DNA from 3 places in the Janibacter sp. YB324 genome. Region 1 is predicted to be linked to each of the others. Evidence: riboswitches for the same ligand, from Rfam matches in the RefSeq annotation. Region 1 holds a riboswitch; each other region holds the start of a gene.
The links. Region 1 has a riboswitch for S-adenosylmethionine ahead of H7A72_RS06760 (TauD/TfdA dioxygenase family protein). Riboswitches for the same ligand answer to the same signal wherever they lie in the genome.

Region 1 (5,136 bases):
GGCTGACGCAGGGGGCGAACCTAGACTTTGGGCGTGACCACCGCATCCACGCACCCGCTCGTCGGCGATCTCGTCGACGGTCGCTACCGCGTGCTGCGCCACCTCGCCGACGGCGGGATGGCCACGGTGCTGCTCGCCACCGACACCCGGCTCGACCGGGAGGTCGCGCTCAAGGTCATGCGCCCAGACCTCGCGGCCGACGAGACCTTCGTCTCCCGCTTCCGCCGCGAGGCCCGCTCCGCCGCGCGGCTGAGCCACCCCAACGTCGTGCCCGTCTTCGACCAGGGCGAGGACGGCGGCCAGGTCTTCCTCGCGATGGAGTACGTCGAGGGACGCACCGCGCGTGCGGTGGTCGACACCGAGGGCGCGCTCACCGTCCGTGCCGCGCTCGACGTCCTCGAGCCGGTGCTCACCGGTCTGGCGGCCGCCCACGAGGCCGGCTACATCCACCGCGACGTCAAGCCCGAGAACATCCTCATCCCCGAGCGGGGCGCGATCAAGGTCGCCGACTTCGGCCTGGCCCGGGCCGTCACCTCGCAGACGACCACCGCCGAGGACGGGGTGCTCTTCGGCACGGTCGCCTACCTCTCCCCCGAGCAGGTCGAGCGCGGCATCGCCGACGCCCGCAGCGACGTCTACGCCGCCGGGCTGATCCTCTTCGAGCTGCTCACCGGGCAGCGGGCGATCGACGGCGAGTCGCCGATCCACGTCGCCTTCCGGCACGTCCACGGCTCGGTGCCGCGCCCCTCCGAGCGGGTCGAGGACCTGCCGGGCGAGCTCGACGACCTCGTCGCCCTGGCCACCGCGCGCGACCCCGACGAGCGCCCCCGTGACGCGGGCGCCTACCTCGCCGAGCTGCAGCGGGTGCGCGCCGGCCTGACGCCCCAGGAGCTCGACCGTCGACCGCACGTCGTCGCCGGAGGAGCCGCGGCCACGGCCTCGCCGCAGGGCCGGCCGGCGGGTGGCGCAGCGGCCACCGTCGCCCACCCACGCCCCGAGCGCACGCGCGCGATCGACACCGGTGCCGCGGGTGCAGCAGCAGGTGGCGCCGGCGCAGCGGGTGGCGCCTCGACCACTGCAGCGGAGCCCCCTTCGTCCCGGCGGGGGTGGCGCCGCGCGCTCGTCGCACTCCTGCTCGTCGTGGCGCTCGCCGCCGGCGGTGGCTGGTGGTGGACCCAGGAGGGCCCGGGCAGCACGGTTGTCGTGCCCGACGTCACCGGCCTCTCCCGCGCCGACGCGGAAGCCAGCCTCACGCAGGACGGCGACCTGGGCTACGTCGAGTCCTCGGCCTTCGACGAGCAGGTGCCCAAGGGCGAGGTCATCACGTCCAACCCGCCGACCGGCACCGAGCTGTCGAAGGGGTCCGACGTCACCGTCGTCGTGTCCAAGGGGCCCGAGCGCTACGAGGTCCCTGACCTCACCGGCCGCACCGCCGCCCAGGCCAGGACCACGCTCGAGCGACGCACCCTGACGGTCGGTGCGACGACGCAGGCCTGGGACGACGACGTCGCCAAGGGCCGCATCGTCTCGACGACGCCCGCCCCCGGCACCGAGGTCAAGCGCGACGCCAAGGTCGCCCTCGTCGTCTCCAAGGGCCCCGAGCCGGTGGCCGTGCCGACGGTGACCGGTCAGGGCGCCGAGGCGGCGACCGGCGCGATCGAGGAGGCCGGGCTCGAGGTCACCCGCGCCGACGACGCCTACTCGACGAGCGTGCCCAAGGGCTCGGTCATCAGCCAGTCCCCGAGCAGCGGCATGCTCCTGCCAGGTGAGACCGTGACGATCACCGTCTCCAAGGGCCCGGAGATGGTCGCCGTCCCGTCGGTCGAGGGCCTGAGCCGCTCCGCGGCGACGACCAAGCTGGAGGCCGCGGGCTTCAAGGTCGCGGTCCAGACCTTCCTCGGTGGGCCGCTCGACGAGGTGCGCGCCTCACGCCCGAGCGGCGGCACCGCCCCCAAGGGCTCGACGGTCACGATCCTCGTCGTCTGACGCACTCAGGTGGTCGCCCGACGAAGGGAGTCAGACCGCCGGCGCGTAGTGCGAGGCGTCCCCCGTGATCGAGCGGCTGCGCTCGCCGTCGATGCCGACGGGCACCTCACGGCGACGGTGACCCGCTCGAGACGGCGGGGCAGCCCGTCGTAGTTGTCCGGCGCGTAGCGCTGGGTGATCTGGTGGTCGAAGATGACGAGCTGGTCGGGCTCCCAGACGACCCGGACGACATTTTCCGGGCGGGTGACATAGCTCTGGAGGAGGCACAGGATGTCCCGGCTCGCGGTCTTCGACAGCCCGACGAAGCGGGAGACGAAGCCACCGAGGTAGAGGCCCCGCTCCCCCGTGCGGGGTGGTTGGCGGATCGACGGTCGACGAAGGGAGGCTCGTCGCCGGTGGTGGGAGTGCTGGGTCGCCGGGGGTCTGCATTGCCGTAGGGCAATGCAGGTTCAGGTCGGCCGGGCTTCGCATTGCCGTAGGGCAATGCAGGTTCAGGTCAGCGACAGAGGGCGCTGTTGACCCGCAGGAGGTCGACGTGGCGCCGCAGCGCCGGACGCAGCGACCGCGGTGCGGTCGTGACGGTGGTGCTCATGGGTGTCCGTCCTGTCATGAGGCCGGTGAGTGCCTCGCGCTTGCTCCGGCCACGACGACCGGAGCCAGGTCCTCACCCGGAGCACCCCACCGCGAGTGGAGGGTTGCCGCCCAGCAAGCCGGGGCTTGACGCTGGATCTCGTGACCTGAAGAAGAACCTACGCAGATCCATCTCCTACTGCAAAGGAAGGAGTTAACTGTCTCGCCATCCGGACCTCTCGAGTCCCCTTGCCCCGCAACGGGGCCCGGCTGACTCGACAGGTGGTTGTGTGGTCAACCGGTAGCGCCGGGTGCCGGCAGCGCCCCATGAGCGTCGCCGGTGCCCAGGGCTACCGGTTCAACACACAACCATCAGCACCACGAAGGGAGTGCCGCAGCGAGCGCGACGAAGGGTGGGGTCGACGCGAATCAAGAAAAAGTCCGGACTGCCTGCGCCCCCATGAGAGGCAGACCACGCGGTCCGGACTTTTCCCCAGCGTCGACCCCACCCTTCGGCGGGCACCCCGGTCTTCGACAGGACGGGCGAGAGGGACTCAGCCCTCGCTGAGCATCTCCGCGGTGAGGAAGGCCAGCTCCAGACTCTGCTGGTGGTTCAGGCGCGGGTCGCAGACGCTCTCGTAGCGCTTGTTGAGGTCCTCGTCGAGGATGCGCTCGGCGCCGCCGAGGCACTCGGTGACGTCGTTACCGGTGAGCTCGACGTGCAGGCCGCCCGGGACGGTACCCAGGGAGCGGTGCACCTCGAAGAAGCCACGGACCTCGTCGACGACGTCCTCGAAGTCGCGCGTCTTGAAGCCGGACGCGGACTCGAAGGTGTTGCCGTGCATCGGGTCGCAGATCCAGGTGATCATCGCCCCGGAGTCGCGGACCTTTTCGACGATGGCCGGCATGGCCTCGCGGATCCGGCCGGCCCCCATGCGGGTGATGAAGGTCAGGCGGCCGGGCTCACGCTGCGGGTCGAGCAGGTCGATGATCCGCAGCAGCTCGTCGGGGTCGGCCTTGTCGGAGACCTTCATGCCGATGGGGTTGCGGATCCGGCTGACGAAGTCGAGGTGCGCGTGGTCGATCTGCCGGGTGCGCTCGCCGATCCACAGGAAGTGCCCCGAGGTGTCGTAGAGGTTGCCGGTGCGCGAGTCGACGCGCGTCATCGGCCGCTCGTAGTCGAGCAGCAGCGCCTCGTGGGCGGACCAGAACTCGGTGGCCCGCATGGCCTCGAAGTCGACACCGCAGGCGGCCATGAAGCGCATCGCCTTGTCGATCTCGCGGGCCAGGCCCTCGTAGCGCCGGTTGGCGGCGTTGGAGACGAAGCCGACGTTCCAGTCGTGGACGCGCCGCAGGTCGGCGAAGCCGCCCTGGGTGAAGGCGCGCACGAGGTTCAGCGTCGCGGCGCTCGTGTGGTAGCCGCGCAGCAGGCGCTGCGGGTCCGGCTCGCGCGACTCGGGGGTGAAGGCGAAGTCGTTGACCATGTCGCCGCGGTAGGCGGGCAGGGTCACGCCGTCACGGGTCTCGGTGTCCTTGCTCCGCGGCTTGGCGAACTGCCCCGCCATGCGGCCCATCTTGACGACCGGCATGCCGGCGCCGTAGGTGAGGACGGCGGCCATCTGGAGCACGGTCTTGATCCGGTCGCGGATGTTGTCGGCGGTGGCGTGGACGAAGGTCTCGGCGCAGTCACCGCCCTGTAGGACGAAGGCCTCGCCGACCGACGCCGCGGCCATCCGGTCGCGCAGGTCGTCGCACTCGCCGGCGAAGACGAGCGGCGGATAGGTCGCCAGGCTCGCCACGGTCTCGTCGAGGGCGGCGCGGTCGGGCCAGCTCGGCTGCTGGGCGGCCGGCAGGTCGCTGTCGATGGTTGCGGCGGTCATGGGCGCAGGGACTGCAGTGGTCACCCGTCAAGGATAGGCCGCGACCCTCTTCGCCCCGGCACCCGTCCAGCCACAGGACGAAGGGAGGTCACTCCGGCTGGTCGAGGCCGCGGCTGATGGCGAAGCGGGTCAGCTCGACGCGGTTGTGCAGGTGGAGCTTGCCGAGGATGTTCTGCACGTGGTTTTGCACGGTGCGGTGGGAGATGACGAGGTCGGCGGCGATCTCCTTGGCCGTCATGCCCATGGCGACGTAGCGCAGGATCTCGGTCTCGCGCTCGGTGAGCTCGGGCACCGGCGAGGCCGACTCCTCCTCGGCCACGGCAGGTGCGGTGCGGGCCCGGCTGCGCATCTCGCGGAACTCGCCGAGCACCAGCCCGGCGAGCCCCGGGGTGAAGACGGCCTCCCCCGCCCCGGTGGCCATCACGGCGTCGCGGATCTCCTGCGGCGAGGCGGACTTGACGAGGTAGCCGCTCGCGCCGGCCTTGACCGCGGCGAGGACGTCGTGCTCCTCGCCGCTCGCGGAGAGGATGAGCACCTTGGTCGTCAGGTCGTTGATCGCCGTGCACACCTCGTCACCGCGCAGTTGCGGCAGGTTGAGGTCGAGCACGAGCACGTCGGGAGTGGTCGCCCGGGTGCGCCGGACGGTCGACGGGCCGTCGGCCGCGGTGCCGACGACCTCGAAGCCGGCGTCCTCGAGGTC
Region 2 (5,136 bases), 230 kb from region 1:
CACCTCGAGGGCGAGCCGCAGGAGCAGCTCGACCACGTCGTCGCCACCCTCGAGCGCGCCCGCTACGCCCCGCCCGGAGCCGACCTGCCCGACATCTCCCACGAGGTCGGCGGGGTCGTCGACGAGGTCCGCTCCGGCCGGCAGCGCTCGCGACAGGTCCGCTCGGTGCTGTGGCCCCAGGACGGCGTCGACGCGTGGCGCGCGTTTGGCCGCTCGCTCCTGCGCCGCCTGCCCCGTCGCCGCTGACTCCCCTTCGCCCCGGAGGTCGCCGAGAGGATCAGTCGAGGTAGTCGCGCAGAACCTGCGAGCGGCTCGGGTGACGCAGCTTGCTCATCGTCTTGGACTCGATCTGACGGATGCGCTCACGCGTCACGCCGTAGACCTTGCCGATCTCGTCGAGCGTCTTGGGCTGACCGTCGGTCAGGCCGAAGCGCATCGAGACCACGCCGGCCTCGCGCTCGCTGAGCGTGTCGAGGACCGAGTGCAGCTGCTCCTGCAGGAGCGTGAAGCTCACCGCGTCGGCCGGCACGACCGCCTCGGAGTCCTCGATGAGGTCACCGAACTCGGAGTCGCCGTCCTCGCCGAGCGGGGTGTGCAGCGAGATCGGCTCGCGGCCGTACTTCTGGACCTCGACGACCTTTTCGGGGGTCATGTCGAGCTCCTTGGCCAGCTCCTCCGGGGTGGGCTCACGACCCAGGTCCTGGAGCATCTGACGCTGCACACGGGCGAGCTTGTTGATGACCTCGACCATGTGCACCGGGATGCGGATGGTGCGGGCCTGGTCGGCCATGGCGCGGGTGATGGCCTGACGGATCCACCACGTCGCGTAGGTCGAGAACTTGTAGCCCTTGGTGTAGTCGAACTTCTCGACCGCACGGATCAGACCGAGGTTGCCCTCCTGGATCAGGTCGAGGAAGAGCATGCCGCGGCCGGTGTAGCGCTTGGCGAGCGAGACGACGAGACGCAGGTTGGCCTCGAGCAGGTGGTTCTTGGCGTTCTTGCCGTCCTGGGCGATCCACCACAACTCGCGCTTGAACTTCATCTCGATCTTCTCGCCGGAGGCGAGCTTCTCCTCGGCGAAGAGGCCGGCCTCGATGCGCTTGGCCAGCTCGACCTCCTGCTCGGCGTTGAGGAGGGCGACCTTGCCGATCTGCTTGAGGTAGTCCTTGACCGGGTCGGCGGTGGCGCCGGCCGTCACGACCTGCTGCGCGGGAGCGTCGTCCTCGTCGTCGTTGCTGATCGTGAAGCCGGACTTCTCGTCCTGCTCCGTCTCGGGCTTGGCCTTGGCCTCCGGCTCCTCGCCGAGGACCTCGTCCTCACCGGGTGCCGGCTCCTCGGCCGTGGTGGTCGTCGGGTTGGCCGCGGCCTTCTTCGCGGCAGCCTTCTTCGCGGCGGCCTGCTTGGCGGGTGCGGCCTGCTTCACCGGGGCGGCGGCCGCGGCTGCCGTGGCGGTGGAGGCGGCCTTCTTCGCCGCGGTCTTCTTCGCCGGGGCAGCCTTCTTCGCGGGGGCGGCGGCCTTCTTCGTGGCCGTCTTCTTCGCCGCGGTCTTGCTCGCCGCCTTCTTGGCGGGGGTCTTCTTGGCCGTCTTCTTCGCCGGAGTGGACTCTGGCACCTGAACCTCGATTCCCTGTTCGCCCAGCGCGCGCAGGACGACCCGCCCCCGACTGGGGCTGATCTTGGCCTCGCCGAACGCGGCCTGTAGCTGATCGCTGGTGATGGATCCGGTCGTGCGGCCCTTCAGGACGAGCTCCTGCAGCGAGGGATGCGAGAACTCCTTGGGGAGGGAGCCCTGCGTCTCGACGGACCGTGGGGACACAGCAGTCACCAACAACCTTTCGTCACGGAGGATTCCGCCGGGACGAAGGGAGTGGCGTGACCCCGTCTGACCCGACTCGCCCGGTCGCTGTGCGCTGGGCTCGTGACCATTATAAAACGCGTGGCCGTCGGGTGCCGCCACCAGGGGCGGTCGGAGGGTCTCAGCGGGCCTTGACCGCCAGCACGTCGCAGGGCGCGTCGAGCAGCACACGCTGAGCATTGGACCCGAGGATCAGCTTGCCGACGGGGGTGCGACGACGCAGGCCGATGATGATCAGGCTGGCGTCGGTCTCCTCGGCGACGACGATGAGGTCCTCGGCCGGCTCCTTGCCTCGGACGAGGCCACGGACCTCGCCGTCGACACCCGCCTCCTCCATGCGGGAACGCACCTGCTTGAGATCGTCCTCGTTCTTGCGGGCGGTGTCACCGCTCAGGCCCACGCCACCACGGTCGGAGTGGATGACGACGAGCTTGTCGTTGCGCAGGCGGCACTCCTCGAAGGCGCGCTCGAGAGCGGCCTCGCCCTCCTTGGTCGACACGTACCCCACGACGATGGTCATCGCTCGCTCCTCGTCACAACTCGGCTGATGGACTACCTGGGCCAGACGCTACACCGCGGCCCCGTGACCTGTCTCACTCCGGCACCGGTGTCGTCGGCGTGTCCCGATCAGTCGCCGCGCAGCACGTCCCGGAGCAGCTCGGCCACCTGGTCGACCTCGGTGAGGAAACCGTCGTGACCGACCGCCGAGGAGATCGTGCGCAGCTGCGTCCCGGGACGTGCCGCGACGACCTCGTGCGACAGCCGCGGCGGGTAGAGCCGGTCGGAGTCGACCGGCGCGACGACGAGTCGACCGGTGAAGTCCTGCAGCGCCGCGGACATCCCCCCACGGTCCCGGCCGAGGTCGTGGGAGTTCATCGCCTCGGAGAGCACCGCGTAGGAGTTGGCGTCGAAGCGGCGCGCGAGCTTGCCGCCGTGGTGGTCGAGGTAGCTCTCGACCGTGTAGCGCGGGCGGCCCTCGGGCCCGGCGGGCTCGTCCTGGACCCGTCGGTCGAAGCGCTCGTGCAGCTCGAGCTCGCTGCGGTAGGTGATGTGGGCGATGCGGCGGGCGATGGCCAGCCCGGCCTCGGGGCCCTGCGGGTGGTCGTAGTAGTCACCCCCGGCGAACCACGGGTCGTTGCGGATCGCGAGGATCTGCGCCTGGCTCCACCCGATCTGCTCCGCGGTGGCGTAGCCGCCGGTCGCCAGGGCGATCGCCGTGCCGACGCGCTCGGGGTGGCTCGCGACCCACTCGAGCGTGCGCATGCCCCCCATCGACCCGCCGATGACGGTGTGCCAGCGCTCGATGCCCAGGACGTCGGCGAGCCGCGCCTCGGCCGCGACCTGGTCACGGATGGTGAGGCGCGGGAAGCGACTGCCCCACGGCCGGCCGTCGGGCGCGGCACTGCCCGGCCCGGTGCTGCCCTGGCAACCACCGAGGACGTTGATCGCGATGACGAAGTAGTCGTCGTCGAGCGGCGCGCCCTGCCCGATGAGACCCGGCCACCAGCCGGCCGTCGGGTGACCGGGACCGGCCTCGCCGACGACGTGGCTGTCACCGGTGAGCGCGTGCTCGACGAGCACGGCGTTGTCGCGCTCGGGACGCAGGCGCCCCCAGGTCTCGTAGGCCAGCACGACGTCGGGCAGGGACTCGCCCGACTCCAGCTCCAGCCGCCCGATCGAGACGAAGCGTCGCTCGCCCGGGTGGTCGCCGTCGCGCCACAGCGCGGTGCTCGCGGGGGGTGTGGTCGTCACGCTCACGGAGTGCTCCCGAAGTGTCTCGCCTTGCCACGTCGCCTCGACGCGGCCCGGTCATCACCCGGGGCACCCCGTCGCGAGGAGGGTTGCCGGCCAGCAAGCCGGGGCTTGACGCTGGCACTCATGACCTGCCGACAACTCTAACGTCACGAGGCGCGCCCGATCGAGTCGCGTCCGGGCTGCGGACCCTCGGCCGGGGGCAGGGCCCACGGACGCACCCCCGTGGCCAGCAGACGGAGCATGAGGTCGGCCAGCCGGTGCTCGGGGTCGATCTCGAGGGCCCGCTCGAGGCAGATGCCGGTGATCGTGCCGTCACCGGCCCACCAGGCGAGGTGCGCCACGGTGACGAGCACCGTGGGCGTGAGCGGCTGCGGCAGGAGCCGGGCGAGCTCGACGAGCCGACCACGGACGACGAGCAGCTCGTCCGACCAATCCCCTGCCTGCGGCAGCTCGTCGTCGCCCTCCCAGCAGTCGACCCAGGGGCACTCCGCCGCCGCGTCGAGGGCGAGCCAGCCGACCTCGAGCGGCACGTCGTCGAGCGAGAAGAACCCCGGCGCGAGCACGGCCATCAACGCGTCGCGCCACTGGACGTCGAGCAGCGAGCCGCCCAGCACGGCCAGCTCGGCATCGGGCAGGTCACCGACCGGTCGCGCGCTGCGCCGCGGGTCGAGCACGTGGGACCACAGCGCGGCGAGCTCGTCGTCGTCGACCGGCACGGGCTCGCCCGACACGATGACCTGCGCCACCCCCTCGGCGCGCGTCTCGTCCGTCGGCGGCACGACGGTGGCGACCAGCTCCTCACGACTGGCGAGCGGCCGCACCCCGGCCATGACGAAGGGGGCGACCGCCGGCACCTCCTCGGGCCGCGGGAGCGCGCGCACCTGCGGCGGGCAGCACCCGTCGTCGCACCCCGGGACCCAGCACCGGCCGTCGCGCACGACGACGTGGTCAGGGACGGCGAGACCGGCCGCCAGGGCCGCCGAGGTGACGGCCGCGCGGACGGGGCGGGAGCCCCCTTCGTCGTCCTCGAAGGCGAGCACCACGACCCCCTGCGCCCGCTCGCGGACCATGATCGCGATGCTGTGCTCGGCGAGGGCGGCGCAGGCCCGGGGGTCGTCGACGAGGTCGAGGCGCTGGACCATCCCGAGCCGCCGACCGTGCAAGGCGGCGAGGACGAGGGATGGACCCGGGTGGTAACCGAGCTGGTAGGGCACGAGGACGGCGAGCTCGGAGGCGTCGCGGGGGCTGGCGGTCGGTGTCATGCCCCGACCATGCCGAGCGGCCCGCCCCCTCGACAGAGGGGACGGGCCGGCTGTGGACGAGCGGGTGGGCGCCCGCAGGTCTGGGGTCAGTCGGGGACGACGTGCGAGCGCACCGTCGAGCTCCAGGCCTGCTGCTGGCTCCAGGCCTGTTGCTGGGCCCACTGCGCCTGGTGCGCGGCGACACCCTGCTCCCACGCGATGAACTCCTCGGTCTCCTTGACCAGGGTCGCCGCGACCCAGCCGATCACCATGACGTCGTCGAGC
Region 3 (5,136 bases), 700 kb from region 1:
GACACCCATGACCATCGGGTGCTCGTTGTTGCGGGCGACGTCGGAGCGCAGGACGTCGCCGAGGCAGACCATCTCCTTGTCGGCATTGGGGATCTCGATGCCGATGGCCGACTTGCCGGGGATGGGGCTGAGGATGCGTACGTCGGCCGAGGCGACGGCGTAGGCGATGTTCTTCGACAGCGCGGTGACCCGCTCGACCTTGACACCGGGCCCGAGCTCGACGACGTAGCGGGTGACGGTCGGGCCGCGGTGGAAGCCGGTGACCTGGGCGTCGATGCCGAACTCGTCGAGGACGCCCGTGAGCGACTCGACGACCTTGTCGTTGGCCGCGGAGCGCTCCTTGTGCGGTGCGCCGGGCTTGAGGTACTGGCTGTCGGGCAGCGTGTAGGTGACGTCGCCGGCGAGGGCGAGCTGCTCGACACGCTGCGGCAGCTGGGTCGTCGGCGGCGGCTGCAGCTCGGTCTTGCCGCTGGGGACCGGCGCGACGGCCGGATTCTTCGTCGGGCGCTTCTCGCCCGGGCGCGGCCCGCCGGCCTCGGGCTGCGGGGTCTCGGTCGTCTCCTCGACGTCGGCGGCGGGTGCCGCCGACTTCTTGCGACGGCCCTTGCCGACCGGCTGCACGACGGCGGCCTGGTCGTAGGCGGTGTCGCCGTCTCGCTCCCCGGACTGCTCCTCGTCGGGGTCGATGGCGCGTCGGCGCCGGGCGCGGGTGACCGCCGCCTTGGCCGCATCGTGGCGGGCGTCGACGTCGGCTGCGGTGACGTGGCTCGGCACCTCACCGGTGAAGGCGGCGCGCACGTAGGCCAGCCGCTGCGGCACCTCGTGCAGCGGGGTGCCGGTGAGCAGCAGGAGGGCGAAGAGCCCCAGCAGGACGAGCAGGATCGTCGCCGGCCACTCGGTCACGGCCGTCGACAGCGGGTCGGAGGCGAGGAAGCCGACGATGCCCCCGGCGTCACGCATCGGGCCCGCGCCGTCGGGCGGCTGCGGGATGTCCTTGGCGATGTGCGTCAGGCCCGAGGCCGCGAAGAGCAGCATGACGCTGCCGAAGCCCAGCCGGGCGTCGGAGGCGGGCTCGCTCGCCGAGCGCAGCAGACGCACGCCGAGCAGGAGCAGGACGATCGGCAGCGCGTAGGCGACCCGGCCGAAGGTGCCCGCAGCCACCGCGTGCACGACGTCGCCGAAGGCGCCGCTGAGGCCCCACCACTCGCGCACGGCGACGACGAGCGCCAGCGCCAGCGCCAGGAAGCCCCAGCCGTCTCGGCGGTGCTCGGGCTCGATCTGGCTCGCGCTGGTGCCGATGCGGCGCACCCCGGAGCCGGTCGCGTGGGCGACACCCATCCAGGTGCGCTGGACCGCGGCGACGGGCAGGGGCAGACCCCCACCGGACGCGGGCTTGCGGGAGGAGGTCCTCCCCTTCGCGCTGCTCTTGGCGGGTGCCTTGCGACCCGACGGGCGGGTGGAGCCCTTGGGTCGGGAGCTGGCGCCCTTGCTGCGCGAGGTGGTCGACGGACGAGTGGCCATGTTCCGCAGGGTAGGCGAAAGCACCCTCTGACACACGCGTCACACGCGCACCACCGGCCACGGATCACAGCGGATAACCTCGCCCCGTGGACACCCGGACCCTCGTCGTCGTGCTCGCCGCGACCGTGTTCGGCACCCTCGCGTGGCGGTGGCTGCGCGCCGGCCACTACCGCCGCGATGACGAAGGGGGTCCCCTCCCCCGCCATCTCTGGGTCCCGGCGCTCGCTCCCTTCGTCGGGCTGGTCGTCGCGCTCGGCCTCGCCGACCGGCACTGGACGACGCTGCTGGCGCCGCTCGCCCTCGCCGCGGCCGGGCTCGTGCTCGCCGCGATCGACGCCGACGTGCACCGCCTGCCCAATGCCATCACCCTGCCGCTCGTGCCGGTCCAGGGGGTGCTCCTCACCGTCGCGTCGGCCGTGACCGGCGACTGGGGCGCCCTCTCCCGCGCGGGTCTCGCCGCCGTCCTCGTCGGGGGCGGGACCGTGCTGCTCGCCTTCGTCCTCTTCGGACGCTCGATCGGGATGGGCGATGCCAAGCTCATGGTCTCGATCGCCCCGACGCTCGCCTGGCTCGGCTGGAGCCAGCTGGTCGTGGGTATCTGGCTCGGCTTCGTCATCGGCGGGATCGCCGCTCTCGCACTGCTGCTCACGCGCAAGGCATCGCGCACGACGCAGCTCGCCTTCGGCCCCTACCTCGTGGCCGGCGCGGTCCTCGCGCTCGCCCTGGCCTGACGTCCACGAACCGAGACACGGCCGGCCGGGGCTCGACAGCGGCCTCCGGACGTGGGCTATGGTCTTGACCCAAGGTCACGAGTACCAGCGACAAGCCCCGGCTAGCTGGTCGGCAACCCTCCTCCGCGGTGGGGTGCTCCGGGTGACGACCTGGCCGGCGACAGACCGTCGCCCGGCAAGCGCGGACTCACGGTCGCCACCTGGGTCCCCGAAGGACCAGGAGCACCGTCATGACCATCTCCGACCTGCACCGCACGACCACCGCCCTGCCGCAGCTCGTCTCCGAGGGGCTGAGCTACCGCGACGAGGACGGCTCGAGCGTCGAGTACGCCCACCTCGACCACGGCGCGACGACGCCCGCCTTCCGGGCGGTCGCCGACGAGGTCGCCGCCGCGGCCGTCACCTACTCCTCGGTGCACCGGGGCGCCGGCTTCGCCTCCCGCGTGACCAGCTCGCGCTACGAGGCCGCTCGCGAAGCCGTCGCAGCCTTCGTCTGCGCCCGCACCGACGACCACGTCGTCTTCACCCGCAACACGACCGACTCCTTCAACCTGCTCGCGCGGGCGCTGCCCGCGGGCACCAAGGTCTTCGTCTTCGCCTCCGAGCACCACGCGGCACTGCTGCCGTGGGGTGACGCGCTGCGCCTGCCGGTGCCGCACAGCCACGACGAGGCCGTCGCCCTGCTCGAGCAGGCCCTGCGCAACCACCCGGCCGAGCACCGGCTCGTCGTCGCCACGGGCGCGTCCAACGTCACCGGCGAGCACTGGCCGATCGAGCGCCTCGCGGCGCTGGCCCACGAGCACGACGCGCGCTTCGCCCTCGACGCCGCGCAGGTCGTCCCGCACCGCCGGGTCGACATCGACGCCCTGGGCATCGACTACGTGGCCTTCTCCGGGCACAAGATCTACGCCCCCTTCGGTGCCGGCGTGCTCGTCGGGCGCAGCGACTGGCTCGACGCCGCGACCCCCTACCTCGCCGGAGGCGGGGCCACCGCCCGCGTCGGCCTGGACGAGACCGAGTGGACCTGTGGCCCCGCGCGCCACGAGGCCGGCTCCCCCAATGTCCTGGGCGCCGTCGCCCTGGCCACGGCCTGCGAGATCATCACCGAGCACGAGCAGGCGATCGTCGACCACGAGCAGGCGCTGCGCATCCGCCTGCTCGCCGGACTGCAGCAGATCCCCGGTGTGCACGTGCACTCGCTCTTCGGTGGTGGCGACGCCGCGCCCGTCGCCACGATCACCGTCGACGGCCACGACAGCAGCGAGGTCGCCCGCGTCCTCGGCGACGACCACGGCATCGGCGTGCGCGACGGCAAGTTCTGCGCGCACCTGCTCGTCGACGACCTCCTCGCGGAGCACGAGCAGGACACCGCCGTGCGGATCAGCGCCGGTCTGGGCACCACGACCGAGCACATCGACCGACTCCTCGGCGTCCTGCGCGCCCTGTGACCCTCCTCGGGTAGGGCGAAGGGGGACCCGGCAGGCCCCCTTCGCCCCGGCGTCCTCAGGCCTCGACGACCACCGGGATGATCATCGGGCGTCGGCGGATCTTGCCGCCGACCCAGCCACCGACGGCACGGCGCACGACCTGCTGCAGCTGGTGGGTGTCGGTCGTGCCCTTGCGGGCCGCCTCGTCGAGCGCCGCGATGATCTTGGGCTCGACCTGGGTGAAGATCTCGTCGTCCTCGGCGAAGCCGCGGGCGGTGATCTCCGGACCGGCGATGACCTTGCCGGTCGAGGAGTCGACGACGACCATGACGGAGATGAAGCCCTCGTCGCGCAGGATGCGACGGTCCTTGAGCAGCTCCTCGGTCGCACCCCCGACGCTCGAACCGTCGACGTAGACGTAGCCGCAGGGCACTGCCCCGGTGATGCGCGCGCGACCGTCGACGAGATCGACGACGACGCCGTCCTCGGCCAGCACGACGTGGTCGGGGTCGACGCCCGTCTGGATCGCCAGGTCGGCGTTGGCGACGAGGTGCCGCCACTCGCCGTGGACCGGCATGACATTGCGCGGCTTGACGATGTTGTAGCAATAGAGCAGCTCGCCCGCGCTGGCGTGACCGGAGACGTGCACCTTGGCGTTGCCCTTGTGCACGACGTCGGCGCCCAGCCGCATGAGGCCGTTGATGACCCGGTAGACGGCATTTTCGTTGCCGGGGATCAGGCTCGAGGCGAGCAGCACCGTGTCGCCGTCGCCGACGTCGATGCGGTGGTCGCGGTTGGCCATGCGCGACAGAGCGGCCATGGGCTCGCCCTGGCTGCCCGTGCAGATGAGCACGACCTCGTCGTCGGGGTAGTTGTCGAGCTTCTTGACGTCGACGAGGACCCGGTCGGGCACCTTGAGGTAGCCCAGGTCGGCGGCGATGCCCATGTTGCGCACCATCGAGCGACCGACCATCGCGACCTTGCGGCCATTGCGCTCGGCGGCGTCGAGGACCTGCTGGACGCGGTGCACGTGGCTGGAGAAGCAGGCGACGATGATCCGACGCTGGGCATTGCGGAAGACGGTGTCGATCGCCGGCCCGATCTCGCGCTCGGGGGTGGTGAAGCCGGGGACCTCGGCATTGGTCGAGTCGGTGAGGAAGAGGTCGACCCCCTCCTCGCCGACCCGGGCGAAGGCCCGCAGGTCGGTCAGCCGACGGTCGAGCGGCAGCTGGTCCATCTTGAAGTCGCCCGTGTGCAGCAGGGTGCCGCCCTCGGTGCGCACGAAGACCGCCAGCGCGTCGGGGATCGAGTGGTTGACCGCGATGAACTCGCAGTCGAAGACGCCGAAGCTCTCGCGCCCGCCCTCCTTGACCCCGAGGGTGAAGGGCTTGATCCGGTGCTCCTTGAGCTTGGCCTCGATGAGGGCGAGCGTGAGCATCGAGCCGACGAGCGGGATG

Region 2: another riboswitch for S-adenosylmethionine. It lies ahead of H7A72_RS05720 (homoserine O-acetyltransferase); the one in region 1 lies ahead of H7A72_RS06760 (TauD/TfdA dioxygenase family protein).
Region 3: another riboswitch for S-adenosylmethionine. It lies ahead of H7A72_RS10215 (aminotransferase class V-fold PLP-dependent enzyme); the one in region 1 lies ahead of H7A72_RS06760 (TauD/TfdA dioxygenase family protein).

Annotation. Positions count from the first base shown of each region.
Region 1 covers NZ_CP060120.1:1,400,997-1,406,132, reverse strand. The annotation lists gene pknB (Stk1 family PASTA domain-containing Ser/Thr kinase) at 34-1,986, shown strand; gene H7A72_RS06760 (TauD/TfdA dioxygenase family protein) at 1,992-2,351, opposite strand; SAM riboswitch class IV at 2,610-2,724, opposite strand; gene H7A72_RS06755 (class II 3-deoxy-7-phosphoheptulonate synthase) at 3,111-4,436, opposite strand; gene H7A72_RS06750 (response regulator transcription factor) at 4,525-5,136, opposite strand, start outside.
Region 2 covers NZ_CP060120.1:1,172,670-1,177,805, reverse strand. The annotation lists gene H7A72_RS05735 (DUF3488 and transglutaminase-like domain-containing protein) at 1-246, shown strand, start outside; gene H7A72_RS05730 (RNA polymerase sigma factor) at 278-1,816, opposite strand; gene H7A72_RS05725 (universal stress protein) at 1,977-2,375, opposite strand; gene H7A72_RS05720 (homoserine O-acetyltransferase) at 2,483-3,613, opposite strand; SAM riboswitch class IV at 3,630-3,739, opposite strand; gene H7A72_RS05715 (DUF4192 domain-containing protein) at 3,757-4,872, opposite strand; gene H7A72_RS05710 (YkvA family protein) at 4,959-5,136, opposite strand, start outside.
Region 3 covers NZ_CP060120.1:2,105,053-2,110,188, forward strand. The annotation lists gene H7A72_RS10205 (DNA translocase FtsK) at 1-1,521, opposite strand, end outside; gene H7A72_RS10210 (A24 family peptidase) at 1,608-2,252, shown strand; SAM riboswitch class IV at 2,326-2,440, shown strand; gene H7A72_RS10215 (aminotransferase class V-fold PLP-dependent enzyme) at 2,483-3,700, shown strand; gene H7A72_RS10220 (ribonuclease J) at 3,756-5,136, opposite strand, start outside.